2 regions of the Paenibacillus sp. FSL R5-0341 genome follow, and region 2 is predicted to be linked to the other one. Evidence: a T-box and tRNA genes for the amino acid it is inferred to sense, from the RefSeq annotation. Region 2 holds a T-box; the other holds one or more tRNA genes.
What was found. A T-box is a leader RNA that pairs with one kind of tRNA and senses whether it is charged. The one in region 2 lies ahead of leuS (leucine--tRNA ligase), so its partner is inferred to be a tRNA-Leu.
Positions count from the first base shown of each region.

Region 1: it encodes a tRNA-Leu, which carries the amino acid that the T-box ahead of leuS (leucine--tRNA ligase) is inferred to sense. The anticodon was not compared.

Region 1 is NZ_CP150241.1:313,253-328,854, reverse strand. It holds gene iolC (5-dehydro-2-deoxygluconokinase) at 1-320, opposite strand, end outside; gene iolE (myo-inosose-2 dehydratase) at 517-1,419, opposite strand; gene iolD (3D-(3,5/4)-trihydroxycyclohexane-1,2-dione acylhydrolase (decyclizing)) at 1,484-3,349, opposite strand; tRNA gene MKX75_RS01535 (tRNA-Gly) at 3,740-3,810, opposite strand; tRNA gene MKX75_RS01530 (tRNA-Pro) at 3,821-3,894, opposite strand; tRNA gene MKX75_RS01525 (tRNA-Leu) at 3,902-3,980, opposite strand; tRNA gene MKX75_RS01520 (tRNA-Arg) at 3,998-4,074, opposite strand; tRNA gene MKX75_RS01515 (tRNA-Gly) at 4,082-4,156, opposite strand; tRNA gene MKX75_RS01510 (tRNA-Leu) at 4,167-4,247, opposite strand; tRNA gene MKX75_RS01505 (tRNA-Lys) at 4,254-4,329, opposite strand; tRNA gene MKX75_RS01500 (tRNA-Tyr) at 4,340-4,425, opposite strand; tRNA gene MKX75_RS01495 (tRNA-Thr) at 4,435-4,510, opposite strand; tRNA gene MKX75_RS01490 (tRNA-Phe) at 4,530-4,605, opposite strand; tRNA gene MKX75_RS01485 (tRNA-Asp) at 4,622-4,699, opposite strand; tRNA gene MKX75_RS01480 (tRNA-Met) at 4,725-4,798, opposite strand; tRNA gene MKX75_RS01475 (tRNA-Val) at 4,816-4,891, opposite strand; tRNA gene MKX75_RS01470 (tRNA-Glu) at 4,898-4,969, opposite strand; tRNA gene MKX75_RS01465 (tRNA-Asn) at 4,974-5,049, opposite strand; tRNA gene MKX75_RS01460 (tRNA-Ala) at 5,051-5,126, opposite strand; tRNA gene MKX75_RS01455 (tRNA-Ile) at 5,161-5,234, opposite strand; rRNA gene rrf (5S ribosomal RNA) at 5,273-5,389, opposite strand; rRNA gene MKX75_RS01445 (23S ribosomal RNA) at 5,467-8,392, opposite strand; rRNA gene MKX75_RS01440 (16S ribosomal RNA) at 8,705-10,257, opposite strand; gene MKX75_RS01435 (GNAT family N-acetyltransferase) at 10,878-11,423, opposite strand; gene MKX75_RS01430 (response regulator) at 11,478-13,076, opposite strand; gene MKX75_RS01425 (sensor histidine kinase) at 13,085-14,935, opposite strand; gene MKX75_RS01420 (carbohydrate ABC transporter permease) at 14,964-15,602, opposite strand, start outside.
Region 2 is NZ_CP150241.1:4,625,034-4,640,635, forward strand. It holds gene MKX75_RS20755 (ComEC/Rec2 family competence protein) at 1-2,423, opposite strand, end outside; gene MKX75_RS20760 (dCMP deaminase family protein) at 2,527-3,048, opposite strand; gene MKX75_RS20765 (helix-hairpin-helix domain-containing protein) at 3,088-3,723, opposite strand; gene comER (late competence protein ComER) at 3,910-4,755, shown strand; gene leuS (leucine--tRNA ligase) at 4,736-7,180, opposite strand; T-box leader at 7,259-7,528, opposite strand; gene MKX75_RS20780 (aminoglycoside phosphotransferase family protein) at 7,641-8,558, opposite strand; gene MKX75_RS20785 (class I SAM-dependent methyltransferase) at 8,820-9,590, opposite strand; gene MKX75_RS20790 (S1-like domain-containing RNA-binding protein) at 9,720-10,625, opposite strand; gene rsfS (ribosome silencing factor) at 10,622-10,969, opposite strand; gene yqeK (bis(5'-nucleosyl)-tetraphosphatase (symmetrical) YqeK) at 10,987-11,553, opposite strand; gene MKX75_RS20805 (nicotinate-nucleotide adenylyltransferase) at 11,537-12,127, opposite strand; gene yhbY (ribosome assembly RNA-binding protein YhbY) at 12,143-12,436, opposite strand; gene aroE (shikimate dehydrogenase) at 12,519-13,388, opposite strand; gene yqeH (ribosome biogenesis GTPase YqeH) at 13,431-14,558, opposite strand; gene MKX75_RS20825 (YqeG family HAD IIIA-type phosphatase) at 14,555-15,082, opposite strand; gene MKX75_RS20830 (transglutaminase domain-containing protein) at 15,193-15,602, opposite strand, start outside.

The DNA of each region.
Region 1 (15,602 bases), 2.3 Mb from region 2:
TTGATTTCGGTAAAAGCGAGCCCTGTCACCGCTCCGGTGTCATCTGTAACTACATTCGATGTGTCGATGCCGTTCTTCTCCAAATAACTCTGGATGAATCTGCCCATTTGGTCACCCGCGATCTTACCAATAAAAGCTGTCTCCATACCCAGTCTGGACATGCCAATCGTAATATTGGCCGGAGAGCCACCCACATATTTCGTAAACGTCATCGTCTCTTCCATTGGGCGATTGATCTCATTGGCATTCAAGTCGATACACAGACGGCCAATCGCGGTAAAATCCTTCTTCCTGGATACGGGAAAGGATACGTAAGTCATTGTATGTGAGCCCCTTTCTGTGGTGGAATTTTACATGTTGTATATGAATATCTAGACTGGTTACTCATTCCATCGTGAGGATTAGTACACGGCTAGAGTAGGTCAGTTTATTTTCCAATCGTAACCTTATACTCTTACTGGCCTTCTTCCTTTTTCACTTCATGGGTATGGTCCTCTCCCCATCGCTATGCCTATATCAGCTATGCTGGAATAAGGACTCCATATAGTTCAAGGAGCGTTTGGCGTACTCATACGGGTTATGAATCGCCGGATCCTGCTCTCCCTCAAGCATCGCCCAGCCATCGTACCCTCGTGTGATCAGTTCTTGCAGAATAGGAGCAAAGTCAATGCATCCATCCCCTGGTACAGTGAACACCCCTCTACGAATACAACCGACAAAGTCGGATTGCTCCGCGCGTGCTTCATCCAGCACATGCGGGCGGATATCTTTCAGATGGATATAAGCGATCCGATCATAATGTTTGCGTAGCAGTTCAAGTGGATCGGCTCCGCCATAATAGGCATGACCTGTGTCATAGAGCAGATACACGAGAGAAGGATCGGTTAGCTCCATCAGTCGATCAATCTCATCCGGTTGCTCTACCACTGTACCTCCATGATGATGGTACGTAAGCTTCAACCCGTGTTCACGTGCAATGGCTCCTGCTTCATTTAATCCTTCAGCGAGGATATGCCATTCCGATTCACTGAGTCTGAGCACTTCTTTTTCATTCGGTGTCCGTCTTGGATCAAAATGAAGTGAACCGCCTACCTCCGCTGTACTGATCACCTTACTACCCATGGATTGCAGAAATTCTGCATGTTTGCGATAATTGTCCAACTCCGACTGACGATACGCTGGATCGGAGAACAATACTGATTTCCACTGGGAGACCAGATTGATATTCCTTTTACTCAATTCCTCACGCAGTATAGCAGGATCGGTTGGATATTTGCGTCCCATCTCTGTACCTGTCAGCCCAAGACGCTGAATGTCATCCAGAATCTGTGCACACGTTGTCGCATCACCATGCTCTTTCACATCTTCACCTACCCAATTGATCGGATGAATCCCAAGCTGGAATGGCAGCTTGCTCATTGCTCCACGTCTCCTTTTTCGTTCAACATAGTGGTTCAATCGGAATGCAGTGCTCAAAATCGGATTAAATAGGTCTTGCTTTGGCACGGTTGGCTTGCATCGTATGATGAGCACGAACTACCTTCTCTTCGGCAGATACTTCTGGCACACCTACATTCCACCACGACTCATATCCACCTGCGTTGGTTCCAGGCACAACCGGAATTTCAATCAACGTACTCACCGTTTCGTTCTTCGCATCTCGGAGTGCCTGTTCCAGCTGTTCTGCTGTCTCGGCTCTATAGGATTTGGCTCCCATGCTTCGGGCGTGAGCTGCAAAGTCCATTGGCATATAATCCCCGGTCAGTCGTCCACTCTCGGATTCACGATAACGGAACTCATTGCCGAACCCGTCACTGCCATGTTCCCGCTGCAAATTATGGATACACTGAAATCCATTGTTGTTGAATAATAAAATAGTCATCTTCTTCTGTTCCTGCAAACTGGTCACAAACTCTGAATGCAACATCAGATAACTGCCATCCCCTACCATCGCGTACACTTCACGATCCGGCTCGGCAAGTGCTGCTCCGAACGCTCCACTTACCTCGTACCCCATACAGGAGAATCCATACTCCATGTGATACGTCTTTGGTTCAGCCGCTCGCCATAGACGATGCAGATCGCCTGGCAGACTGCCTGCCGCACACACAATAACGGAGGATGGATCAATCGTCCGGTTAACTACGCCGACTGCTGTAGTCTGCGCGAGTCCAGCTTCATGTTGTGCTCCATACAGCCGATCTACTTCTGCATTCCACTCAACTCGGAGATCAGCGACTTCGGATGCGCCATATGCACTGCGGTATTGTCTTTGCTGCAATTCCTTTTGCAAAGTCTGTAACCCTTCACGTGCATCTGCCAGAATGGCTTCCCCGCCTAGCTTGGCGGCATCCATGCTGTTTAGGTTAATGTTGATGAATGACACTTCCGGATGCTGAAAAGCAGAGCGGGACGCCGTCGTGAAATCCGAGAACCGAGTACCGACGCCGATCACCACATCCGCTTCTCTCGCCAGTCTGTTGGCTGCCAGAGAGCCAGTAACCCCGATGGCCCCCACATTCAGTGGGTGGTCCCAAGAGACTGCGCTCTTACCCGCCTGCGTCTCGGCGATCGGAATGCCAAATGCTTCTGCGAACTCCACTAATTGAGCAGATGCCTCAGAGTACAACACGCCGCCGCCTGCAACGAGCAGCGGCTTTCTGCTACGGGCAATCTGCTGCGTTGCCCGTTCAATGGCTGCCTGTACCGGCGGTCGACGGTCCAGATAATGTACTTTTCGGGCAAAGAACGATTCCGGGTAATCGTACGCCTCTGCCTGCACATCCTGTGGCAGTGCGAGTGTTACTGCTCCGGTCTCTGCCGGGTCGGTTAGCACACGCATGGCCTGTGTAGCAGCGATCATCAACTGTTCGGGACGAACGATGCGATCCCAGTACTTACTGACGGCTTTGAATGGATCAGTAGCTGAAATTGTATAATCACTGCTTACTTCCAGCTGCTGTAACACCGGGTCTGGTTCCCGTGTAGCAAAGTTATCTCCAGGAAGCAATAAAACCGGAATCCGGTTTACCGTTGCGGTAGCTGCTGCCGTAATCATATTCAAAGCACCAGGTCCAATGGATGTTGTACATGCATAGATCTGTCTGCGGTTCTTCTGCTTGGCATAGGCTGCTGCCGTATGCACCATGCCTTGTTCGTTCTTTCCTTGCATATACGTCAGGCTTCCGGGACTACGCTCCAGCGCTTCTCCAATGCCTGTTACGTTGCCATGTCCAAAAATACCGATGATTCCCTTCACAAACTTGGTTTCCACCCCGTCAACCGAGATATATTGCTGATCCAAAAATCGAAGCAATGCCTGAGCCATCGTCAGTCGAATTGTTGTCATGAAATGATCGCCATCCTTTCCTCTACGGGTTAAGCGCTTAATCTAAGTTAAGTTTAAGCGCCTTACCCCTAAAGGTTAAGCGCTTAATTGATATGGTATTACAGGCTGATGATTTACGCAAGCTATTTTTGTAAGCGTTTTTATAAAATGTGACAAAGAAGCTTAGATTTAGTGTTGGAGGATGTGTTGTGCTAGACCTGTTCCATTTGAGAACTTTCCACAATTACTAAGAGTTATGAGAGGAACGATCTCTCGTGAGAATGGGATACATACTGGTACATCTAGTGAGCTATATAATCTGTGGTCATGGTGTACTACAATCTCCAATATACCTATGAACGCAAAAAAAGAAAGAGACGGTGAGTACCATCTCTTTCTTTTCAATATTTAAGCGGGTGATGGGAATCGAACCCACGCTATTAGCTTGGAAGGCTAAAGTTCTACCATTGAACTACACCCGCATAACAACAATCGGGATGACACGATTTGAACATGCGACCCCCTGGTCCCAAACCAGGTGCTCTACCAAGCTGAGCTACATCCCGTTATCTATACCGGCGAGAGGACTCGAACCTCCACGGTTTCCCACTCGATTTTGAGTCGAGCGCGTCTGCCATTCCGCCACGCCGGCAAAATATGAAGTTATAATGGCGCGCCCTGAGAGATTCGAACTCCCGGCCTTTTGATTCGTAGTCAAACGCTCTATCCAGCTGAGCTAAGGGCGCAAAATATTGGAGCGGAAGACGGGAATCGAACCCGCGACCCTCGCCTTGGCAAGGCGATGCTCTACCGCTGAGCCACTTCCGCAAATAAGGGATGCGCGTGGAGGGACTTGAACCCCCACGTCAAAGACGCTAGATCCTAAGTCTAGTGCGTCTGCCAATTCCGCCACACGCGCATATAATGGTGAGTCATGAAGGGCTCGAACCTTCGACACCCTGATTAAAAGTCAGGTGCTCTACCAACTGAGCTAATGACTCATAGAAAAACTGGTGGAGGATGATGGATTCGAACCACCGAACCCGTACGGGAGCAGATTTACAGTCTGATGCGTTTGGCCGCTTCGCTAATCCTCCAGGATTACATGGTGCCGGCGAGAGGACTTGAACCCCCAACCTACTGATTACAAGTCAGTTGCTCTACCAGTTGAGCTACACCGGCGTATTACAGGTGTTATATATGGTGGCTCGGGACGGAATCGAACCGCCGACACGAGGATTTTCAGTCCTCTGCTCTACCGACTGAGCTACCGAGCCTTACTTAATTAAAAAATGGCGGAACCGACGGGATTCGAACCCGCGATCTCCTGCGTGACAGGCAGGCATGTTAGGCCAACTACACCACGGTTCCATAATACTTTCTCAAGGAAAGTTAATTGCGGGGGCAGGATTTGAACCTGCGGCCTTCGGGTTATGAGCCCGACGAGCTACCGGGCTGCTCCACCCCGCGTCGTTATAAAAGTTATATGGTGGAGGCTGAGGGGATCGAACCCCCGACCCTCTGCTTGTAAGGCAGATGCTCTCCCAGCTGAGCTAAGCCTCCATATTATGACCCGTAGGGGATTCGAACCCCTGTTACCTCCGTGAAAGGGAGGTGTCTTAACCCCTTGACCAACGGGCCTTACTGGCTCCCCGAACAGGGCTCGAACCTGTGACAACTCGATTAACAGTCGAGTGCTCTACCAACTGAGCTATCAGGGAATGGTGGAGCCAAGCGGGATCGAACCGCTGACCTCCTGCTTGCAAGGCAGGCGCTCTCCCAGCTGAGCTATGGCCCCATACTCTGGTGTATTTCTTGTTGTGGTCTTGCTATGGGCCCTGGTGGACTCGAACCACCGGCCTCACCCTTATCAGAGGTGCGCTCTAACCAACTGAGCTAAGGGCCCTTATCAATTTTCGAAAAAAAATACCCCAATGGGGTTTCGCTTGGCGGCGTCCTACTCTCCCAGGACCCTGCGGTCCAAGTACCATCGGCGCTAGAGGGCTTAACGGTCGTGTTCGGGATGGGTACGTGTGGAACCCCTCCGCCATCGCCACCAAACGCGGTGCTTACATTTCAGAGTTGTTGTTCTCTGAAAACTAGATTCGAAACGAAACACGCGAATTATCACTTGCAAATTGGATAAGCCCTCGACCGATTAGTACTGGTCAGCTCCATGCATTGCTGCACTTCCACCCCCAGCCTATCTACCTCGTCGTCTTCAAGGGGTCTTACATACTGGGAAATCTCATCTTGAGGGGGGCTTCACGCTTAGATGCTTTCAGCGTTTATCCCGTCCGTACATAGCTACCCAGCGGTGCTCCTGGCGGAACAACTGGTACACCAGCGGTACGTCCATCCCGGTCCTCTCGTACTAAGGACAGCTCCTCTCAAATTTCCTACGCCCACGACAGATAGGGACCGAACTGTCTCACGACGTTCTGAACCCAGCTCGCGTACCGCTTTAATGGGCGAACAGCCCAACCCTTGGGACCTACTTCAGCCCCAGGATGCGATGAGCCGACATCGAGGTGCCAAACCTCCCCGTCGATGTGGACTCTTGGGGGAGATAAGCCTGTTATCCCCAGGGTAGCTTTTATCCGTTGAGCGATGGCCCTTCCATGCGGTACCACCGGATCACTAAGCCCGACTTTCGTCCCTGCTCGACTTGTAGGTCTCGCAGTCAAGCTCCCTTATGCCTTTGCACTCTTCGAATGATTTCCAACCATTCTGAGGGAACCTTTGGGCGCCTCCGTTACTCTTTAGGAGGCGACCGCCCCAGTCAAACTGCCCACCTGACACTGTCCCCGCACCGGATTACGGTACCAGGTTAGAACCTAGATACGATCAGGGTGGTATCCCAACGTTGCCTCCACGCAAGCTGGCGCTCACGTTTCAAAGGCTCCCACCTATCCTGTACAGATCGTACCCAAATTCAATATCAAGCTGCAGTAAAGCTCCATGGGGTCTTTCCGTCTTGTCGCGGGTAACCTGCATCTTCACAGGTATTAAAATTTCACCGGATCTCTCGTTGAGACAGCGCCCAAGTCGTTACGCCATTCGTGCGGGTCAGAATTTACCTGACAAGGAATTTCGCTACCTTAGGACCGTTATAGTTACGGCCGCCGTTTACTGGGGCTTCGGTTCACAGCTTCGGATTGCTCCTAACCACTCCCCTTAACCTTCCAGCACCGGGCAGGCGTCAGCCCGTATACTTCGCCTTACGGCTTCGCACAGACCTGTGTTTTTGCTAAACAGTCGCTTGGGCCTTTTCACTGCGGCCCCCTCGTGCTATTCACACTACCGGGGCACCCCTTCTCCCGAAGTTACGGGGTCATTTTGCCGAGTTCCTTAACGAGAGTTCTTCCGCGCGCCTTAGAATACTCTTCTCGCCTACCTGTGTCGGTTTGCGGTACGGGCACCATCACCTGGCTAGAGGCTTTTCTTGGCAGTGTGAGATCATGACCTTCGCTACTGTAATTTTCACTCCCCATCACAGCTCAGCCTTACAATGTGCGGATTTGCCTACACATCAGCCTTACTGCTTGGACAGACATCCATCAGTCTGCGTCACTACCCTACTGCGTCCCCCCATTGCTCATAACGGCTTACGGTGGTACAGGAATTTCGACCTGTTGTCCTTCGACTACGCCTTTCGGCCTCGCCTTAGGTCCCGACTTACCCTGAGCGGACGAGCCTTCCTCAGGAACCCTTAGGCTTTCGGCGGATCAGATTCTCACTGATCTTTTCGTTACTCATACCGGCATTCTCACTTGTATAATGTCCAGCGCTCCTTACGGTACACCTTCAACCCTTATACAACGCTCCCCTACCCCTGATGCAAAGCATCAAGCCATAGCTTCGGTGGTGTGTTTAGCCCCGTTACATTTTCGGCGCAGAGTCACTCGACCAGTGAGCTATTACGCACTCTTTCAATGGTGGCTGCTTCTAAGCCAACATCCTGGTTGTCTGTGCAACTCCACATCCTTTCCCACTTAACACACACTTGGGGACCTTAGCTGATGGTCTGGGCTGTTTCCCTTTTGACAATGGATCTTAGCACTCACTGTCTGACTCCCGGAAGTAAGTCTATGGCATTCGGAGTTTGACTGAGCTTGGTAACCCTTGCGGGCCCCGCACCCAATCAGTGCTCTACCTCCACGACTCTGTTTTCCGAGGCTAGCCCTAAAGCTATTTCGGGGAGAACCAGCTATCTCCGAGTTCGATTGGAATTTCTCCGCTACCCCCACCTCATCCCCGCATTTTTCAACATGCGTGGGTTCGGGCCTCCAGTGCGTGTTACCGCACCTTCACCCTGGACAGGGGTAGATCACCCGGTTTCGGGTCTACGTCCACGTACTAAGTCGCCCTATTCAGACTCGCTTTCGCTGCGGCTCCGGCTCTTCACCTTAACCTTGCACGGGAACGTAACTCGCCGGTTCATTCTACAAAAGGCACGCCATCACCCCTAAAACGGGCTCTGACTTTTTGTAAGCACACGGTTTCAGGTTCTATTTCACTCCCCTTCCGGGGTGCTTTTCACCTTTCCCTCACGGTACTGCTTCACTATCGGTCGCTAGGAAGTATTTAGCCTTGGCAGATGGTCCTGCCGGATTCATACGGGGTTTCACGTGCCCCGCACTACTCGGGATCCGTCTCGGAGGGAACAGACTTTCAACTACAGGGCTTTTACCTTCTTTGGCGGGCCTTTCCAGACCTCTTCGCTTAACCGGTTCCTTTGTAACTCCATGTGAGACGTCCCACAACCCCAAAGAGCAAGCTCTCTGGTTTGGGCTTCTCCGCGTTCGCTCGCCGCTACTGACGGAATCACTATTGTTTTCTCTTCCTCAGGGTACTTAGATGTTTCAGTTCCCCTGGTATGCCTCTACATAACCTATGTATTCAGTTATGAGTAACTGGAAATTACCCCAGCTGGGTTTCCCCATTCGGACACCCCCGGATCAAAGCTTGCTTACAGCTCCCCGAGGCAGTTTCGTTGTTCGCCACGTCCTTCATCGGCTCCTAGCGCCTAGGCATCCTCCGTGTGCTCTTAGTAGCTTAACCTCGTGCTCCGATTTCGACTGCTCGCTTCCCTTGTTTTGCTTGCGCAAAGCCAAAAGTCGCTCCCACCCGATACCATCGTACGTGCAATCTACCTTATAAAAACACTTCACTTGTTTACACAAGATCAGCTTAAAGGAATGTTCTAATTCGCGTTTGTTTCGTTTCGATATCTAGTTTTCAAAGAACAAGCTCCATGCAAAAGCAAGCTGTCTGAGAGTTTGAGCTCTCAAAACTGAGCAACGAGTGAGTAACTAGCCGACCTGGCTAGATTTTATATTTGAATGTTTCCACTCGGGAAACGATTCTCCATAGAAAGGAGGTGATCCAGCCGCACCTTCCGATACGGCTACCTTGTTACGACTTCACCCCAATCATCTATCCCACCTTCGGCGGCTGGCTCCTTGCGGTTACCCCACCGACTTCGGGTGTTATAAACTCTCGTGGTGTGACGGGCGGTGTGTACAAGACCCGGGAACGTATTCACCGCGGCATGCTGATCCGCGATTACTAGCAATTCCGACTTCATGCAGGCGAGTTGCAGCCTGCAATCCGAACTGAGACCGGCTTTGTTGGGATTGGCTCCATCTCGCGATTTCGCAGCCCGTTGTACCGGCCATTGTAGTACGTGTGTAGCCCAGGTCATAAGGGGCATGATGATTTGACGTCATCCCCACCTTCCTCCGGTTTGTCACCGGCAGTCTATCTAGAGTGCCCATCCGAAATGCTGGCAACTAAATATAAGGGTTGCGCTCGTTGCGGGACTTAACCCAACATCTCACGACACGAGCTGACGACAACCATGCACCACCTGTCTCCTCTGTCCCGAAGGAAAGATACATCTCTGTACCGATCAGAGGGATGTCAAGACCTGGTAAGGTTCTTCGCGTTGCTTCGAATTAAACCACATACTCCACTGCTTGTGCGGGTCCCCGTCAATTCCTTTGAGTTTCAGTCTTGCGACCGTACTCCCCAGGCGGAGTGCTTAATGTGTTAACTTCGGCACCAAGGGTATCGAAACCCCTAACACCTAGCACTCATCGTTTACGGCGTGGACTACCAGGGTATCTAATCCTGTTTGCTCCCCACGCTTTCGCGCCTCAGCGTCAGTTACAGCCCAGAGAGTCGCCTTCGCCACTGGTGTTCCTCCACATATCTACGCATTTCACCGCTACACGTGGAATTCCACTCTCCTCTTCTGCACTCAAGTCACCCAGTTTCCAGTGCGATCCGGGGTTGAGCCCCGGGATTAAACACCAGACTTAAATGACCGCCTGCGCGCGCTTTACGCCCAATAATTCCGGACAACGCTTGCCCCCTACGTATTACCGCGGCTGCTGGCACGTAGTTAGCCGGGGCTTTCTTCTCAGGTACCGTCACCTTGAGAGCAGTTACTCTCCCAAGCGTTCTTCCCTGGCAACAGAGCTTTACGATCCGAAAACCTTCATCACTCACGCGGCATTGCTCCGTCAGGCTTTCGCCCATTGCGGAAGATTCCCTACTGCTGCCTCCCGTAGGAGTCTGGGCCGTGTCTCAGTCCCAGTGTGGCCGATCACCCTCTCAGGTCGGCTACGCATCGTCGCCTTGGTGAGCCGTTACCCCACCAACTAGCTAATGCGCCGCAGGCCCATCCCCAAGTGACAGATTGCTCCGTCTTTCCAGTTTCCTTCAGGCGAAGAAAACAATTATTCGGTATTAGCTACCGTTTCCGGTAGTTGTCCCAAACTTGAGGGCAGGTTGCCTACGTGTTACTCACCCGTCCGCCGCTAACCATCAGAGAAGCAAGCTTCTCATCAAGTCCGCTCGACTTGCATGTATTAGGCATGCCGCCAGCGTTCGTCCTGAGCCAGGATCAAACTCTCCAATAAAGTATTGAAAAGAGCGATAAGCTCATTTTGAATCTGACGAGATTAAAAATCTCATTTGTGCTCCAGCCGATCCAAACCAAGGCTTGTCTCAACTTTCGCGTTTATTCTGCAAGCAGAATGTTTACTCACTCGTTGTTCAGTTTTCAAAGATCAAACTTGTTTCGTTACCGAGCGTTGTTCTCCTCAGCAACTTTTATATCATAACACTTCCGAACCAACTTTGCAAGCTCTTTTTTTAAGTTTCTTTCGAAGCTTATTTATTTTGCTTGCGGCACTATGTTTTTCGTGTTTTTTTTGGCCGGAAATAGAATATACCATATGCACAACATAATTACTACTTGTAAAATATTCCATCAATGAATTTCTCGTTTACTTGATATAATCTCTTTTCAAACTATCTTCTCGATGGCAATATCCTCTTACTATACCCTACATACACTCGCCAGTCTATTCTGCCTCTATATAGATTACGAACAGAACCAATCAACATCATTACCTTCTATATAATAAGAAACACAATATCATATGGAACAATGCTATCTATTATTTTGATTTCGAGTATAGTAATGAACTCACTCTTCTGTGAGCTTGATAAGTTATGGTCCTCACTTCTTTACTTGTTACGCTTTGAACCTGCCCATCACTATCGTGTCGTAATACTGTCCATCCGCATGTCTACGATCCCTTTTCAAAACGCCTTCAATCCCGAAGCCACTCTTTTGATATAACTTGATTGCCTTTTCGTTTGATGCCAGTACATTCAACATCATCTTCTCTACACCAGTCTGGTCTGCCCATTCCATCGACTGCTCCAACAAGTTCATGCCAATCCCATGTCCCCAGAACTCTCTGGCTACACACACGCCGAACTCAACCTTATGGCAAAAGCGCTTCAACTCTGTACCTTCACATCGGGAGTATCCCACAATCTCGCCCGCTACTACAGCAACGAGGAATAGATTCCGCGACTTCTCGGTGTCCACATGGATGATACGCCTGAAACTGGCTGGGTCGATATACGCCTCGCCCTCTTCACGATCCATGTTCTCAGTTTCTCCGTCCAGTTGTACACGAAGTGAAGACAGGGCCTCAGCATCCTTTTCCTCTGCCAATCTAATCGAGTAAGATACTCCTTTAACGTAATATTCCTGTTGTTCGATAATCATAAGAACCATTCCACCTATTCCACTTTAATTAAATATTCCATACTCTCTACCGCTCTACCCCACCTCAGACGGACTCTTACCTGTAAGCATCTTGAACACCTGGCTGAAATACGTGGCATTACGGAACCCCGTCATCTCACTTACCTCATATACCATGTAATGTCCCGACTGCAACAGTTCCAACGCTCTTTGAATTCGGTACCCGTTCAAATAACTCACGAAATTCTCCCCGGTCACCCTTTTGAACAGTTGACTCAGATACTTCGGATGCACGAATAGCCCCTTGGCAATCGCTTCAAAACTGATCTCTTCGGCGTAATGCAGCTCCACATATTGTTTCACCTGCTCTATCAGTTTATTACTTTTCTTCTCGCCCATCTCCTTGCGTATCTGTTCCAGCCAGTTGCAGATAATACGATCCATCCAGCTTACCAGATCATGCAACGCATATTTCGATTGAATTTCACGCAAAAAATCACTCATCGCCAGCGGCGGGGGTAACATCGGGTGAAGTCGGTTCCAGCTATGAATCAACGTGTCAAACAGACTGACGGCCACCACCTGTACATCCTGTATGCCAACACAGTTGCCCTCTTTCAGCAAAAGGCAAATATGATGCCATACCTCTTCCGCCAGATCTGGTCTGATATCCGTCCAAGCCTCACTCCATTGACGAAGTAATAGCGAATAATCGGTCACACTTGGTTCTGTATCCTCTGACGCTTCATAGTGGTAGATACGACTTCCACCTTGAAACTCTGCTGTTTCCACCGCTTCCCTGCTCTCCAAATAAGAATCTATCACCTCACATGGGTGACTTTTGGATCTTCCTATTCCAGCACTTACTTCGATTTTCAAATACGTAAAGATCTGATCCATCATCCTTTCCACGAGTGGCAGGATATCCTCTAGCTGATCCTTATCCTCTGTATCTCCTAATAGAAGCAACACAAAGACCTGATCCGAATAATCAACAATCTCTACCAGATCATTCATGCGCGCCGCATGCTCCTTCACCGTCTCTTGGATAATATCAGCCGCCCCATAGCGGAGAAGCTGCCAATCCCGTTCTTTCATCCGTGTCAAAAATACGGGGCGATTCAGCTGCAGACTAATGGCGCGTGCTTGTGAGGACATATGAATGCCTATATAGTCCATGCGTTCTTTAAGCAGCTCCTCCGGCCGATATCGCGTAGTCAGCAGTTCGTGTAGAAATTGTTTGCGCAAATACGGAAGTACCCGTCCGACCTCCTGCTTGTACGTCCGCTCTAGCCGCTCATGCCGCTCTCGCACATCTTGTTCCAGTAACACCTCCCGCAGCACAGACTCAATCTCCTCCACCTCCGCAGGCTTCAGCAAAAAGTGATTCACACCCCAGCGCATGGCTGCTCGGGCGTTCTCGAATTCGTCATATCCACTAAGGATGATGATCGGCAGATGGGGATGATCACGCCGCAACGTCTGCGTAATCTCAAGCCCGGTCATCCCTGGGAGATAAACGTCAGTCATAACAAGATCGGGATGCATGCGGTGAAAAAGATCAAGCGCATCCAGGCCATTCGAAGCAGTGCCTACAATGCTGAGGCCCAGGGAAGGCCAGTCAATATGTTCCGTTAGTGCCTTTACAATATGCGGATCGTCATCTACAAGCATGATGGTCTTCATCCTTTTTCACCGTCCAGCCACAGATTTAATTGCTCATCGGTCTCAATACGAGGGAGTGTAATCGTCACTTCCACACCACCCGACTCTCCATCCCTCAGTTGAACGCCATATCGCTTCCCGCAATAGAGCTGAATTCGCTGATGAACATTCCGTACACCGATGCCACACGTCGCTTCGAGTTCCCAACCCTCTGGCAAGCCTTGGCCATTATCCGTGATACGAATGACGATATCCGGTTGAGAGCTTTCCGCCTCATGCATATACACCTGAATTCGAAGTGTGCCTTCTTCCGGATGTCCGTGCATAACGGCATTCTCAATAAAGGGCTGTAAGATAATCTTGGGAATAAAACAGCCACGAATACGCGGATCGATCTGCTCCAGATATTGAATAGAGAAGGGTAGACGCTCTGACTGAATGCTGACGTAACAACGCGCATGCTCCAACTCGTCCCGTACCCGAATAAATAATCTCCCCCCACTCAGTCCGATCCGTAAAAGCTTACTGAGCTGCACAATCATACGACTGATATCCTTGGCTTCGTAATCGAGCGCACGCCAGTGGATCATGTCGAGAGTGTTGTATAGAAAATGGGGTTTGATCTGGGCCTCAAGCAAGCCCGTCTGGGCTTCCCGCTTAGCACGGCTCTCATCCTTCACCTGTTCCATCAGCGTCGTGAGCTGTGAAGCCATGTGATTGAATCCATACGCCAAATGGGCATATTCCTCTGTGAATGACAGTTGTACCCGAGTATCAAAATCCCCTTTCTCCAATTGTCTCATTCGCTTGATCAGTTGGCGTAGAGGACGAATAATCCGCCGCACGAACAGAAATGCGAGTAATGCCGAGCATAACAACCCCAGTACTGCAATGCCAAGAATCTGCCACCCTGCGTGTCTGACCGGGGATAACAGCATATGAACCGGAATAGTCTGCACCAGACGCCACTGAAGCATCGCTGGTCTGGAGTACAGCACAAGCTGAGCGCCACCGGGTTTACCGGAAACCACTTCGAATCCGTCTTCTCCACGCTGGACGTGTTGCTGAATCCATACACTATCTATAATAGAAGAAGAATCTCCATCTCCCCCACTTGTAGTGGGGTTATCAGACCACTTAGGTCCCTCAACGGAATCAGATTCACCCATTTGCATGACGACATTACCAGCCGTATCCACCAGCAGCACCTTGCCTTCCAATACCATGGGCATATCCGAAAACCTGCGTACGATGTCTGCGCGGCTCAGCCGAATAAGCACGTAGGCTACCGTCCCACCTCGGCTGTCAAAGATTCGCTGGGCATAACCAATTAGGGATTGACCCGATTCATTCTCGCGCAAAGGTACCCATGCTGCATCTGCCTGCTCCAGTGCTTCGAACCAGGAATCGCCGGATATCGTATCTACCGGGAAGATGCGATCAGGCATGGTAACAGCTACACCGTTAAATGCATCCGTGTACAACTCTATAGAAGTAATGCCTTCACTGACGACCAGAGTATGATCCAATATGCGGGATACTTCCCGCCGTTGATGAATCTGCGAAAGTCTTCCGGTCTCCATTGTCTCAAGCAGACTGGACAGCTCCCGATTGCTCGCCAAAGCATAAGCTGTTCCGGTTACCCCTGTGATGAAATCAAATCCCCGGCGTGTGCTCTCGTTCAGAAGAGCCAGGCGTGCTTTGCTAATCTCGGCAAAGGTGACCGCTGAGAATGACTGATATGCCAGCCAGACGATCACCGAGACGAGCAACAGGTTAAACGCAATAAAGCAAGTCACCATCAATGTGGAGAGCTTGCTTTGTTGCAGCTTTTGATTAATATATGAAGACCATCTTCCTTTCCGCATGCGAAAATCAACTCGTTTCGTCTTGGAATTACCCTTTGAGTCCAGAGGTTGCGATTCCTTCCACGAAGTACTTTTGACACACGATAAATACAATAAAACATGGCACTAGCGACAACACCGACATCGCAAACATCGGACCCCAATCGGATTGAGAGCTGGAATCAAGGAACAGGCGTAGACCTAACGGCACTGTATATTTGCTCACGTCACTCAGGTAGATCAACTGACTGAAGAAGTCGTCCCATGTCCACAAGAACGTAAAGATCATCGTAGTGACTAATGCTGGAAAAGCCAGTGGAATGATGATTTTGGTGTATATTTTCACAGGACCGCATCCATCAATAGTGGCCGCTTCATCCAGCTCTTTGGGCAACCCTCGGAAGAACTGTACCATGAGAAAAATGAAGAATGCGTCAGTAGCCAGCCATTTCGGCACCACCAGCGGCAGATACGTATTCACCCACTCCAAGTGGTTGAAAAGAATATACTGCGGAATCAGCGTCACATGATGTGGCAGCATGATCGTCATGAGCATTAGACCGAAGCAGATGGCTTTGAAACGAAAATTCAGTCGGGCGAAGGCATAAGCCGCCATAGAGCAGGAGATGACATTGCCCAGTACGGCACCAAGCGACAGGATAACAGAATTACTAAGGAACCGGGAGAA
Region 2 (15,602 bases):
GTCCCAGCCATGTCTAACAAAAAGACAACGGAATCATGATTTTGGTGTTCAGACACAGGCAAACTACCCGATACATTTACATCCACATGTGCCAGATCTGGAGCTATAAAATGTAGACTCGTCTCTTTATCAGCCTTATAGGACATGCCCTGCTGAATGGCGTATAGAGGAATTTTGCGTTCCATGGCTGTGTCCAGTAATTTATCAAAGTTTTCTTTACCACTGGTTGTGCCATTAAACATGAAACGTTTAACCGGAATCTGTTCCAGCACAGCCTGTAGTCCTCCGGCATGATCCTGATCTGCATGCGTTACAATGACAGCGTCCAGTTGATGTATACCTCTCTTTTTCAATAAGGGAACAACCACCTTGGCTCCTACCTCATACGGATCACGCCTTGTTTTCCATGACTGTTCATTGTTCCCAAAGCTCACCGTTCCCCCACCATCCACCAAAATGTGTTTGCCTTCCGGGGTTGTAATCAATGTACTGTCCCCTTGCCCAATATCCAAAAACTGCACGATGCCAGCTCCAGCAGGCTTCGGAGTCTGGTATGCCCACCACAATCCAGCAATAAAGCTGAGCGCGAGCAACCCACACAACCATTGCTGAGCTTTACTCATTCGTTCATGTGCATAATATCCGGCACCTCGTGCGGTAAACGCACTTGTATACTCCGGCCAGGCTATACTGGCTCCTAATGTCGTTAAAGAAGTTTCTTTTTCACCTACACGGTTCTTACCTTGATCCTGTGCCACGGTAGACATCGAAGAGCGAATGCCCACATTTCCCATTGAAACTGGAGGTTGTCGCCTCACAAGAGGAGCCGTCTCCTCCTCAATAGACGCTGTTTCTCGCTGCTCACCATTGCCACGATACAATAGGTAGAGTAAGGCATACAACACAGCATAGTATGCGGCAATCCATAACAAGGAAGGTGTCGCCCAGATCAGCACAAAACCTGGCAGGCTGTTCATCCACTCCACGCTTACAAATGTCAGTTGGTTCAGTTGAATCGCTATCCATGCGAGGGGTTTCGCCAAAGGAACCCATATGAATGACAATAGCATGGCGACCGTCCCTAGAGGTAATACAATAGCACTGATCAAAGAAACCAGCAGAAAGTTAGCCACAAATGAGAGTAAGGAAAACTGGTTGAAATACAAAATGGTTACTGGGAACGAAATCAACTGAGCGGTCACCGTAACCGATGCTGTTGCAGCCAGAGATTTAGGCCAATTACTGAACAGTCGATTAATCAATGGCATATAGATCATCAAACCTGCGGTCACGAGAAAGGATAACTGAAAGCTGACGCTCAGCAAAAAGTACGGGTCCCACCACATCATCAGTAATGCTGCTGCACTAATCATCTGAAGGCCGTCTCTCGCGAGACCACGACGTGCCATATACAGACCAATCATGGACATAATTCCTGCACGAATCACTGAAGGTGATCCACCGGATAGCAGTACATAAGCTGGCACCAGGATCAGAACAATCGTGAGTGCCGTCTCTCTGGTAAGCCTTAACCAAGATAGAATGAGTAGCAGCGAAGCTACATATACAGCGACATGGGTTCCAGAGATTGCTAGAATATGCGTTAGACCCAGTTGTGAAAAATGACCATAGGTGCCTGGATCGATATCATTAGCTATCCCGATAATCAGACCCTTCATATATCCTGCATGAGGCTCAGGAAATAACTGCTCAACCGCCGAACCCAACGTATGCCTCGTCCAATCCGTCCATCGTAGTACGTTAAATAGTCCAAGCCCTTCAGGGGGAGCTGCTGTAACTGAACTGGCTCCCTTCACTTTGAACAACCAGTGTATGTGCAATGTTCGCAAATAACTCCGATAATCAAACCCGCCAAAGTTCCTGGCTTCTCCAGGAAGGGCAAAAGAACCATTGAGCGTGATTGAATCGCCCCTCTTCCAGCCTGCTGCTACCTGTTGTTCTTCTTCCTCCACCAGTCTGACTTGCACCATTAATTGTTCATCTATTTTGAATACAGATGATGCTGTCAGATCTGTATCTGCTGATGAATCCGATAAGGGCAATATTGAAGACATCTGTATCTTAAAGTCTGCCCGATCTCCATCAATGCGTACATTTGACACAAGCTCACCCTGAATTTCGGCTGCCAAACCGTCCAACTCTCTAGCAGAGATATGAGTAGTCTCGGGCAGTCTGCTATGATTGCGTGCATCATTCCATTCCCAATGTGCAGCACCTCCAATAAAGGCAGTGAGTAAAAATAAAATGGACCATCCACGAACATCAATGAAACGAAGTAAAAGTGGCAGACACGCCAGCGCTCCAATCATTCCCCAGATCAATGTCCAGCCTGTTAAAGCACATGCCATCCCGCTACCGCATAACCAGCAAATCGTAAAGCTTAGCAAAGGTCTACCTTTCATTCATCCCGTCTCCTTCATTTCACCCGATGAACGCAGAAAAACCCCCGGAAAGCCAATTCAGGCTTGCCGGAGGTTCTCCCTCGCGTATTCGACCATATTCACATTAATTGCTCACAGTCATCATCGTTTCCCGCGGGGGCTGATAATTCTCCAGTCTGCGGAACGTTATGCCCTTCTGTTGCATCATGTTGGTAACCTTACCGGTATCTTTAGGATAAGAACGATGAAAGACGATTTCTGTAATTCCACTATTCGCCAGCATATTTGCACATGTCCAGCAAGGTTCGTCGGTCACATACACAGACGAGCCTTCACGGTCAATTCGATCTGTGAATAAAAGCAAATTTTGCTCCGCATGGATTGTGCGAATGCAGCGTTGCTTTTTGACCATTTCTTCCCGACCATCGGTCACGACCAACTCATATTCTTCTGAAATCATGCAACCAGCTTCAGAACAATCCGGGACGCCGGTGGGTGCACCATTATAGGCTGTTCCCAGCAGTTTCTTTCCCTGAACAAGAACGGAACCTACGTGACGACGCGAACAGCGGGAACGGGTCGAGACCATATATGCAATGTCCATAAAATACGTGTCCCAGTCCTTGCGTACCTCTACTGTACTCATGCTGCTTTCCTCCCGCTCAACAAAATTTTTATTCTAATATTACCGGATCTGCACATACGGTGCCATCTTCTCCAGCATCTTCATGCCGATTCCTTTGACCTTCGTCAGATCACTAACTTTCGCAAAAGGACCATGTGCATTCCGATAGTCCACAATGGCTTGAGCTTTCTTCTCCCCAATTCCGGGAAGCTCCGTAAGCTTGGAGACAGGTGCCGTATTGACATCAATCTTGCCATTGTCGCCAGATTCTTCACGAACTACAGGTGGATTACTGTTCAAAGCCGTCTCGGAGGTAACCGAAGGATTCGAATTCGTACTTTGCGCAACTGGTTCAATCGAATTTGAGGTGTCCGGTGGATTAGCATCCGTCTGACTTGTAGTTTGAACTCCCGAATTACCTTCAACTGAAGCGCTCGCATGCTCTTTCGACTTATCTGCCTTTGCATCATTCCCAGTCTGCATTTCACTTGCATCCGATCCTGAAGATGCTCCTGTATTGCCCTGAACCGAAGTAGCCGACAGTACAGCAGGGAGTTCCTGCTCTATCGTCGGCTTCTCGGTGCCGAGCTGCAAGGGTTCCCAGCCACTAGGTGGTTGTTCACTTTTGCCCGACCATAATATAAGTATACTTCCAACCACCGCAGCAGCAATGGTCAGTCCTTTATTCCATCTCATTCTTCCACACCTCTCCCTGAATTCAAAATTATTCATTTCGAACACGGGCGGTGCTTCCGAACCGTTGAACTTTTCCTGATGAAACAAGTTATGCATTTTTCATGTCATGTGAAACAGGTCCTCACGCATAGAATAGAGGGAATGAACTGCGCCAGTACCGTAAAGCATGAAAGGAGGCCTGAAACAATGAAGGTTGGATTTATCGGAACCGGCAGCATGGGCAGCCTGCTGATCTATGCCCTGATCCAATCGGGTGCACTCGAGCCCCGGCAGATCGCCGCCAGCAATCGAACCCCGTCCAAAGTACGTCAGTTATCCCTCCGTTACCCCGGTCTGCATGAATCCCAGAGCAATCGGGAAACGGTGATCCGAAGCAATATCATCTTCCTGTGCGTGAAGCCGCTTGAATTCAAACATGTCATTGACGACATCCTGCCTGTCGTGAATCCCAATCATATAATTGTCTCGATCACCAGTCCCGTGCAGCTGCGACATCTGGAATCTTCACTTCCTTGCAAAGTCTCCAAGGTAATTCCCAGCGTCACACACCAAGTCGGCAGTGGAGCGTCCCTCTGCATACATGGCGAACGAATGACCAGTGAAGACCGCGCTGTGTTGGAAAGTCTGCTCAGTCATATAGGCAGGCCGTACCAGGTGGATGAAGCCTGTACAAGAATCACATCCGACTTCTCCAGCTGCGGACCTGCATTCATTTCGTTCTTTTTGGAACAGTGGATCGAAAGTGCCGTCAAGCTGACAGGCATCAAAAGGGCAGATGCCTGCGCTCTGGCTGGCGAGATGCTTCTGGGAACAGGCAAGCTGCTCACCGAAGGAGGATACACGCCGCAAGAACTTCAAGCTCGTGTCGCTGTACCTGGCGGTATTACCGCTCAGGCACTTGCACTGCTGAAGGTTAGTCTCGACGGTGTTTTCGACAATCTGATCCACACGACACATGACAAATATGATGAAGATTTGTTAAAGCTGGATGAACTATTCCGAGCCGGTGAGATTAACCGGCAACAATATTAACGAGTTTGCCTGGAACGGCAATGACCTTGCGAATGGTCTTGCCTTCCAGCGCCTGCTTAACAGGTGCCAGCTCCATCGTAAAGTCCTGCATACCCTGTGCATCCAGATCCTTCGCGATCGTAGCACGGGTTACGATTTTACCGTTTACCTGAACAACGATTTCTACTTCCGCATCCACTGTCATGGACTCATCATATTCAGGCCAAGCCACGTAAGAGATGCCACCTTCATGACCCAAACGGCTCCACAGTTCCTCTGCCATATGCGGTGCCAGTGGTGACAACAACTGCACAAAGTTCTCCATCGCTTCACGAGGCAGTGTATCGGCTTTGTATGCATCGTTGATGAAAATCATCAGCTGGCTGATAGATGTGTTGAAGCGCAGGTGTTCCAGATCTTCCGTAACTTTTTTGATCGTTTTGTGGGCAGTCCGTTTGAACTCATCCGTTCCACCGTCCACCGTAATCTTGTCATTGATGGCTCCTGTGTCTTCGTTAATGAAGAGACGCCATACACGTGACAGGAAGCGGTGCATGCCTTCAACCCCGTTTGCATTCCACGGTTTTGTCGCTTCCAATGGTCCCATGAACATCTCGTACAGACGCAATGTATCTGCACCGAATTCATTGACAATTTCATCGGGATTGATAACATTACCACGGGATTTACTCATTTTCTCATTATTTGTGCCCAGGATCATACCTTGGTTAACAAGTTTATGGAAAGGCTCTTTGGTATCGACAACACCCAGATCATACAGCACTTTATGCCAGAAACGAGCGTATAGCAAGTGAAGTACTGCGTGCTCTGCTCCACCAATATACAGATCAACTGGCAGCCATTGCTGCTGTTTCTCCTTGGAGATCAGTTCCTTGTCATTGTGCGGATCGATAAAGCGCAGGTAATACCAGCAGCTACCCGCCCATTGTGGCATGGTGTTGGTCTCACGACGTGCCTTCATTCCCGTTTCCGGATCTACTGTATTTACCCAATCCGTAACATTCGCCAGTGGTGATTCTCCAGTACCCGAAGGTTTGATCTGGTCGATATCAGGCAACAGCAGTGGAAGTTGATCCTCCGGTACTGTTTTCATCGTTCCGTCTTCCAGATGCAGAATCGGGATTGGTTCACCCCAGTAACGCTGACGGCTGAACAGCCAATCGCGCAGACGATAGGTCACTTTCCCTTGTCCTTTGCCGTTCTCTTCCAACCAAGCAATCATCTTGGCAACCGCTTCTTCATTGTTCAGTCCGTTCAGGAAATCGGAATTCACATGCGCGCCATCACCAGAATATGCCTCTTGTGTAACGTCTCCACCTTGAATAACCTCAAAGATATCCAGACCGAACTGCTTCGCAAATTCCCAGTCACGTGCATCATGACCCGGAACAGCCATAACCGCACCTGTACCGTAACCTGCAAGAACGTAATCAGCAATCCAGATCGGCAGTTTCGCGCCATTAACGGGATTGATTGCATAAGCGCCGGTGAATACACCTGTTTTGTCTTTGGCCAAATCTGTACGTTCCAGATCACTCTTACGAGAAGCCTGCTCCTGATAGGCCTGAATCGCTTCACGTTGGTCATCGGTTGTAATCGCTTCTACCAACTCATGTTCCGGAGCAAGTACTGTAAAGCTCGCACCGAACAATGTGTCCGCACGGGTAGTGAACACCTTGATGACTTCCTCGCGACCCTCAATGGCAAAAACAACTTCTGCCCCTGTGGATTTACCAATCCAGTTACGCTGCATATCCTTGATGCTTTCAGACCAATCCAGCTCTTCCAGGTCTTCCAACAGGCGCTCTGCATACTCGGTAATTTTCAGGACCCACTGGCGCATCGGTTTACGTACAACCGGATGTCCACCGCGTTCACTTTTGCCATCAATAACCTCTTCATTAGCCAGTACCGTTCCAAGGGCTTCACACCAGTTAACTGCGACTTCATCCACATAAGCCAAGCCTTTATTGTACAGCTGGATAAATATCCATTGCGTCCATTTATAGTATTCAGGGTCCGTTGTGCTGATCTCACGATCCCAGTCATAAGAGAACCCGAGAGATTTGATCTGGCGACGGAAATTGTCAATATTGCGGAATGTAATATGCCGTGGATGTTCACCTGTATCCAGTGCATGCTGCTCAGCAGGCAGACCAAAAGCGTCCCAACCCATTGGGTGCAATACATTGTAACCGCGCATACGTTTATAACGAGAAATTATATCCGTTGCCGTATATCCTTCCGGGTGGCCTACGTGCAGACCTGAACCGGATGGGTAAGGGAACATATCCAGTGCATAAAATTTTGGCTTAACTGGGTCCTCACCCGTTTTAAACGTTTTGTTTGCATCCCAGTATTGCTGCCAACTTTTTTCCATGACTTGTGGCTGATAGCCGTGTTTCGGCTGGTTATTCTCACTCATCTATTGTTCCTCCTTCAGGTTATTCGCTTTATCTTTAATTGCAACAAAAAAACCTCAGCATCCCGTAGCGTTTGCAGCGCTAGGGACGAGAGGTTGAATTCCCGTGGTACCACCCTAGTTAGCGGACGAACGTGCTTCGTCATCCACTCCCTTTGGACCTGTAACGGCGGTTAACCGATGCGGATTTCCATTCCTGAACCCAAGCTTTATACAAGCAGGTTAAACAGAATGGTGTAATCACCGCATTTCTCCAAGGCGAGTTCGCAAATCACTGTCAACCGGCTTGCACCAACCGCCGGCTCTCTGTTATGTACAGGAATTACTACTAATCCTTATCATCGAAATATGTATACAATATCGGGACCATTATATAAAAAAGCAAGCCCAAAGTCAATATTACACGTGATAATTGCCATCTTGGAGAACACAGTTCGAACCGTTCCATAACACTAGTTGTTATTTAGGATAAGCGAAAACGCTCAATGCCTTCCTCCAGATTATGAATGGTCCAATTCACATGTTCCTGATTATCATATTGGCGATAAGCACACTCAATACGTAGTACAAGATCAAAGTACAAGTCATACAGACTTCTTCTTCTCAGCTCACTTTCAGTCGTAATCGCATGCCCATACCCTTTCACAAAACCGGGAGTATAGTTAAAATGACTGAAATAATGCTCCATCAGAGGGTCTGCCCACAAAGAACGTTCAAAATCTATAATCGCTGTGATATGACCTGCATCCACTAACACATTGCCATCCCACAGATCCCAACTGACAAGCACAGGTTCTTTGACATCGTCCAGCACATCCGATTTTTCTTCAATCAAGCGTCTCAACTCAGGGTAATCCATCGAAAATGTAATCCCGGCTTCTTCCCCATCGACAAGAATGTCATCCATCAAATTCATAAATGCTTCTTTCCATGTGGAATATCGCTGTTTTTGCTCCGAGAAATATCCGAACTGCTCACCCTTGATTTCATTAATTCGACGATTGTACTGACCTAGCTGGTGTTCAATGGCTTCCTGCTCTTCCGCAGAATACAGATCCTTGACCTGATTATAGGGTGTTCCAGACATATACTCCATGATAAAATAACGCGCTGGAGCAATGGTTAATGAATCATCATAAGCCAGCAATTGGGGTACGGGAACATCCTGCAGCTCGCTGATAAGACGCAATGCCCCAACTTCGGCAATCATCAGATCCTGTTCACAGCGCATCAGATTTGTCGAAGCTGAAGGAGCAATTTTGAGTACCACTCGCTGTGCATCACTCAGTGTAATGAGATATGCGTGATTGGCCCAGCCATCCACCATTTCCTTGTACTCCTGTATACTTGCAGAGAAGTGCTGCTCTATTATGGCATTCAACTGTTCTGTCGAGAGTCTAGTTTTATATGTACTTTCCACTTATACACCTCACCTTGACTATTTATTGATTTTCTTAGAAAACGCTTTCCATCCGACTATTATGGCCTCCTTTACTATAACTAGCAATACTTTTTGTCACGTAATTATGTCTTTCCTAGCATTCCCTTGGTAGATTATAGAAGCTTGTTATTCATTTTCCATAGAAAATCAAACAAAAAAACTGCCCTTATGCATCATAAGGACAGTTCTCATTATTCGCTCTCATTTCACAGCAACGTAGAACAAGCGCTGTGCGCTGTCTCCGGCCTCTTTCCATTCAAAATCCGCATATACCTTCACGTCTCTGAAGCCTGCCTTGGACAACTCCAGCTTCATCCAGTCCGGGTCATACGCACGCTGAACATGAACTTCTTCAAAGCGCTGGTACATATCCTTGCTACCATCTTCCACACGCGAAAAGATACTGAGATGATGCTCGATCTCACAGCGATCCTGGTCCAGATCACAAGTCCAAATATAAGATACGGAGCGCTCATCCAGTACGAAAGGCTGCTCCTCATCATAACGAATAAGGGTATTGGGATGATGCACATCAAACAGGAACGTTCCACCAGGCTTCAGCATCTCATATGTGCGCTGGAATGTACGAACGACATCTTCTTGTTCAAGCAGGTAATTGACGCAATCACAGAAAGATATTACCGAATCCACAGGCTCCGGAACTCGCCAATCGCGCATATCCTGCTGCACCCAACGTACACTGCCTTCCCGATATAAGCGATGACCCTGAGGCGTGGCCTCCATCTTGCTGCGTGCAACCGACAGCATATCTGCTGAGAGGTCAATGCCTGTAACTTCAAAACCGGAGTTTACGAGCGGGATCGTAATAGAGCCCGTCCCACAGCCAAGTTCAGCGACACTTTTGGGCATTCCATGCTGTTCCCATGCTGTTCTTGCAAACCTTATCCAGTCCGGATAAGGCATATCTTCCATTAATTCATCATAGACGTAGGCAAATTTCCGGTAAGACATGTCAGGCACCGCACTTTCAATTTCATTTTCCAATCCTGTTAACAAAAGAAAAAGCAGGGGCATCCGGTGTATACCCAGCCTATCCCTGCCTTATCCGAGCTCCATGTTACAACTATTTAACCAGTAAAATTACTTGTTTTCACTTTGATCCGCAGGAGCAGTTTCGGACAGATACGTCCAGCTTTCCTTTTGAACCACCAATCCGTCTTTCATCAATTTGCCCAAGGCACGCTTGAAAGCAGACTTACTGATGCCAAAACGCTGCTTGATGATATCCGGCGGGGTTGCATCCGAGTAAGGCATGCCGCCCATAGGACGCTCTTTCATAAAGGCGAGCAGCTTGTCTGCATCTTCGTTACGTCCAACTTGTTTGAGTTGAGTCATGGCCAGATTCACACGTCCGTCTTCACGTACCAGTGTCACCCGACATTTAACTTTCTCACCAAGACGCAGCATATGGCTACGTTCAGATGAATGAATCATCCCAATCGCGCCAAAGCCCAGTACACCGCCCTCTACAAGTACAAAAGTACCCATCTGCAGTGGCTTGTATACCGTCGCTTCAACCCATTCGTTTAACCATGAAGTTGGCGCATGGAAAGACAAGGGTGAAAGCTCACGTTCCCCGGCCAATTTGGCACGCAGACGTCCCTGCTTGTCATGTTCCATGATTACAAAAACTTCATCCCCTACTTGAGGACGCAGTTCTTCCAATTCAGGCAGTTCACGAATAGGAAGCAGTAATTGCCGCCCAAGTCCCATTTCCAGGAAACAGCCCAGTCGTGGGTGAACATCAGCCACAACCAGTCGTGCCATTTCTCCAAGCATGAGATAAGGCTTTTTCATCGTTACGGCCAGACGATCTTCTGTATCAAAGAATACAAATACCTCTAGCATCTCACCAATCTTAATATCCCGTGTTAACTCGGTGTAGTGAAGCAGTACATCTTCCGATCCTGTCGTCAAAAAGAAGCCAAACGGAGACACTTCACGTGAAACCGGCAAAGAGACGACTGTTCCAGCAATCAAACTCATACAGTTTCCACCACTTTGGCATCAGACCATAGACGTTCAATGTTGTAGTATTCACGCTCGTCGCGGTGGAAGATATGAACAACAACATCGCCCATGTCCATCAGTACCCAACGTGCGGAATCCATACCTTCGATACCTTTGATCGTCGCTCCGGCTGCATGAGCCTGTTTGCGAATTTCAGTGGCAATGGCCTGTACCTGTGTATCGGAATTCCCGTGACAAATAACAAAATAATCTGCCACCAGAGAAACATTAATTAGATCCAACGCTACAATATTGGATGCCTTTTTGTCGTCAGCGGCAGCAACCGCCATATTCATAAGTTCTTTCGATGATACTGTCATGAACCAACCTCCATAATCTATAATTGTGCAATTAAGTCATTCCGCGACAGCATAGTCAAAGGATAAATGACACGTCGTTGCGAAATCAGCAAGCTGATCGTCGAATCGAATCCGGCAATTAAACCTTCCTCCAGACTACGTTCAGCCTGTTCGCGAATATGATCCACTCCCGGGAAATCTCGTCCCGGTTCAATGTAATCGGCAAGACATACCACTTTGTCCAGCAAGCTCATGCCTACCCGACCCGAGGTATGCCACCGGATGGCATGAATAACTTCGGAATCCGTTACACCGTAATCACGCTTGGCTACAAAAGCACCGACTTCGGAATGCCAGAGCTGCTTGTCATGCTGCAGAAGTTCCTGGTTTAATCCGTTATCACGGATGACCGCTTCCATCTCCGCTACGGGCCAGTACTTCGCCACATCATGCAATATCGCTGCCAGATCTGCTTTCACAGGATCAGCACCATATTTTTTAGCCAACATCACAGACGATTCCATCACGCCCAGTGTATGCTTCCAGCGTTTTTCCGGCATTTGACCAGATACGGCTTGAATCAGTTCCTCACGGCTTAGTGCCATATAAACCGCTCCTTACAATGTATTGGTGCACCTCATCAGGAATCATGAAGCGTACCGACTGTCCTTTGGCAAGACGTCTGCGTACGGCTGTCGATGAAATATCCACCAAGGGCATCTCGGCTAATAGGACCCGATCCTGTAACTCGTCTGGTAGATCATCCAGATGTAACTGGAAGCCCGGCCGACCAACCCCAATAAAGGTTAAGCGTTCGGCAAGTTCTTCAATCTGCTCCCATTTGGGAAGATAGTTCACCATATCCGCCCCGATAATGAAATAAAATTCATGTTCAGGATGGCGACGCCACAGTTCCTTCATCGTATCGATTGTATAAGACACTCCGCCCAGTTCCATCTCGATGCCCAGCACCTCATATTGCTGTACACCCTTCACTGCCGCTTCCGTCATGTCGAGACGTTGCTGTCCCGAAGCTCCGGCGCCACGTTTGTGAGGTGGAACATGGGAGGGCATGAACCAGATTTCATCCAGTGCATGTGAATCCCTTGCCGCCTCTGCTGCCAGGAGGTGCCCCATGTGGATCGGATCAAACGTACCACCCATGATGCCGATCTTCACCTGCGTCACGCTCCCTTATCTAGGTAGTTCGATTTGTTTGTTATCGCGCGATTCTTTGTACAGGATGATGGTGTTACCGATGAGTTGTACAAGCTCACTTCCCGTTTCACGGGCAACTTCTTCTGCCATCTCTTTTCTGTCCTCGTCATTGTTGTTCAACACTTGCACTTTCATCAATTCGCGCTTCTCAATCGCATCTTCGATGTGACGGAACAGGTGTTCATTCGTTCCACCTTTACCAATCTGAAATACAGGGGTCAGGTGATGTGCCTGTGACCGCAAAAAGCGCTTTTGTTTACCGTTTAACATGAATACTCCATACTCCTTATGTTGAGCAGGCCCTGATTGACAGTTCAAAGACTGTCCAGGCCTGACCGTTCAATTATTATTTTCACACTTCAAAACTGTTTAGTACAGCTCGTCTCATCGTCTCCACTGGAGCCGGAATACCGAGCCAATGTTCAAAGGCCACTGCACCCTGGTATACAAACATACCCAGACCACCGTGTACCGTGCACCCGCGTAACCGCGACTCCCGGAGCAGACGGGTTTCCAGCGGATTGTAGATCAGATCACTCACCGCTGCGCCTTCACGGATCAGTGTGGGATCAACCGGTGCTTCATCAACATGTGGGTGCATGCCTGCAGCCGTTGTGTTAATAACGATATCAGCCGTAGCCAGTACCGTTGCAGCGTCTTCTATGCCACTACCCGAGATCTCTCCCAAGCCATGGGCACGTAAATCCGAAGCGAGTGCAATAGCTCTGTCCGCTGTACGGTTCAGAATGTGGATGCGTTCAGGCTTCTCCAATGCAAGTGCATATATGACACCTCTCGCTGCTCCACCTGCGCCCAAGACAGCAATACGTTTACCCGCAAGCTCCGGCACAGCCTCTTCCTTCAGAGATCGGACATAACCAATACCATCCGTATTGTACCCTGTCAGTGTTCCACCTTCATTGACGATGGTATTCACCGCACCAATGAGGCGAGCACTTTCATCGATCACATCCAGATACTGCATTACCTGCTCTTTGTGCGGGATGGTGACATTGACACCACGATAGCCCAGTGCCACAATTCCCCGAACTGCCGCTTCCAGTTGATCTGGATGAACATGCAGTGGCATATACATTCCATTCACTCCTGCAGCCTGCAGAGCCGCATTGTGCATTGCCGGCGACTTGGAGTGAGCAATAGGATCACCCATGACACCAAGCAACACGGGAAGTGAAGAGTTGAAATTTTTCTGCTCAGACATAGGTCCGCCTCCGATCCATCTGATGTAGAGGTTCTGATAATACTAGATCAAGGATGGGCGGATCTGTACGCGAATGCCTTTTGGAGCATGAACAGCAACCAGTGCGCCAATATCGCCATTTACCTTAATCCAGCCCAGACCCGAGATGAATACATCCGATTGACTGCCGCGTTTGATGCGGAATTCATGTCTGGTCCATTCAGCCATCTCTGCTGCATCCTCACGGGTTGGTGGAGACAACAATTCTCCCAGGTGGTCGCGGTACAAGTCGTCTGCACGCTCCAGCTTCGTCCGGTGAATATCAAGCGCAGTGCTGATAAAACAAGTGAACGACTGACGATCACCTTCAACAAAGTCAAATCGAGCCATGCCGCCAAAGAACAGCGTCTGACCGGAATTCAACTGATACACAGCCGGTTTAAGCGGTTTTTCCGGCATGATGGCAGCGAGATCTTTACGTGAAACAATCTCGCTGAAACGCCATGGATACACGATTCCAGGCGTATCAATGATATATTTTCCATCATCCAGCGGAATGTTTACCATATCCAGCGTCGTTCCCGGATAACGGGACGTGGTCAGTTCCTGCTCCAGATCGCTGTAATCACGGATCAGACGGTTAATCAGTGTGGATTTACCCACATTGGTACCGCCAACCACGTACACGTCACGATCTTCGCGATACGTTCCCACGAGCTCAAGCAGTCGGTCGAAGCCCTGATTTTGCTTCGCACTGCACAAGACTACATCCACTGTGCGCAAACCTTGTTCCTTGGCTTGCTTTTGCACCCAGTTGCGAACCTTGTTCCAGTTGGTTACCTTCGGAAGCAAGTCCGTTTTGTTCACAGCAAGTAATACCGGGTTGTTGCCTACAAAACGTTGCAGACCGGAAATAATACTGCCATCAAAGTCAAACAAATCAACGATATGGATGACAAGTGCATCCTTATCCCCGATTTTGCTAAGCAGCGCCAGGAATTCGTCCTGATCCACCGTAACGGATGATGACTCATTGTAGTTTTTGATACGGAAACAGCGCTGGCATATAACCGGTTCACGATCCAATGCCTTCTCGGGGATAAACCCTGGTAATTCCGAATTTTCTGTTTGCAGATGCACGCCGCATCCGCTGCACCTTACGGCAAGATTGCCGTTATGCGGTTCTGTCATTTCTTCTTTTCCTCCTCAAGCCATAAGCCTTTCCTGCGTAAACTCGTTAGAGCAATCCGTTCCACGCGCCGATTGAAGCGGGTCATAAAGCCTTCGTCTCCTATGGAGATTGGCAGTACCAGAACGGTATATAGCCCCATTCGGTTCCCTCCATAGACGTCCGTAAGCATCTGATCGCCTACTACAATCGTTTTTTCAGGAGATAACTCCATCATTTTCATTGCTCTACGAAACGGTACATTCGATGGTTTGCGTGCACTATGCACAAACTGGATATCCAGCGGGGTCGCAAACAGGGATACACGATTCAAATTGTTATTGGACACAATCATTAGCTTGAAACCTGCCTCTTTCACACGTGCAAACCATTCAATCAGTTCGGGCGTAGCATCAGGGGCTTTGGCTCCAACGAGTGTGTTATCCAGATCAGTTATAATTCCACGGTAGCCTTGAGCGTACAGCTCTTCCAGATTAATGTCAAAAACCGTGTCTACACGCAGCTTGGGCATTAACATTTTAAACAAAGAAGTCACCTCAGTTTCATACGACACACTATATCACAAATCCGTCTTTCCTGAAAATGCATACAGCGCCTGATGGCATAGGAAAAAAGGAAAAACGGGACGGGCAACAACTATGCCCGTTCCGCTTTCAGTTCCTTCCGCAGCTTCAAGGCGGTCTGATAGACACCCTTCCAGTCGTCGGCAGTTACGGACGCCGGACTGTAGCGAGTCTGTTCAAACTTCGTAAGAAGCTCATGCAATGTCGCTTCTGCAGCCGGTTTGGCCTGGCTCCATCGAGTTACCGATTCACGAAGTGTTTCGTCTCCGCTCCGGGTCAGTCCTTTGCGTTTCACATACTGAATCCAACGCTCGGTCTCTGCCACTACCTTCTGTTCAGGGGTGAGCGGTCCACCTGTCCGTAGACGAAGCAGGAAGAATCGCATGGAGAAACGATTACGCCAGAACATGTATGCTACCCACAATACGATGATGGCTCCTGCAGCCCAGATAACAAAAGTCGGGATGGCAGACGTTGTCTGCT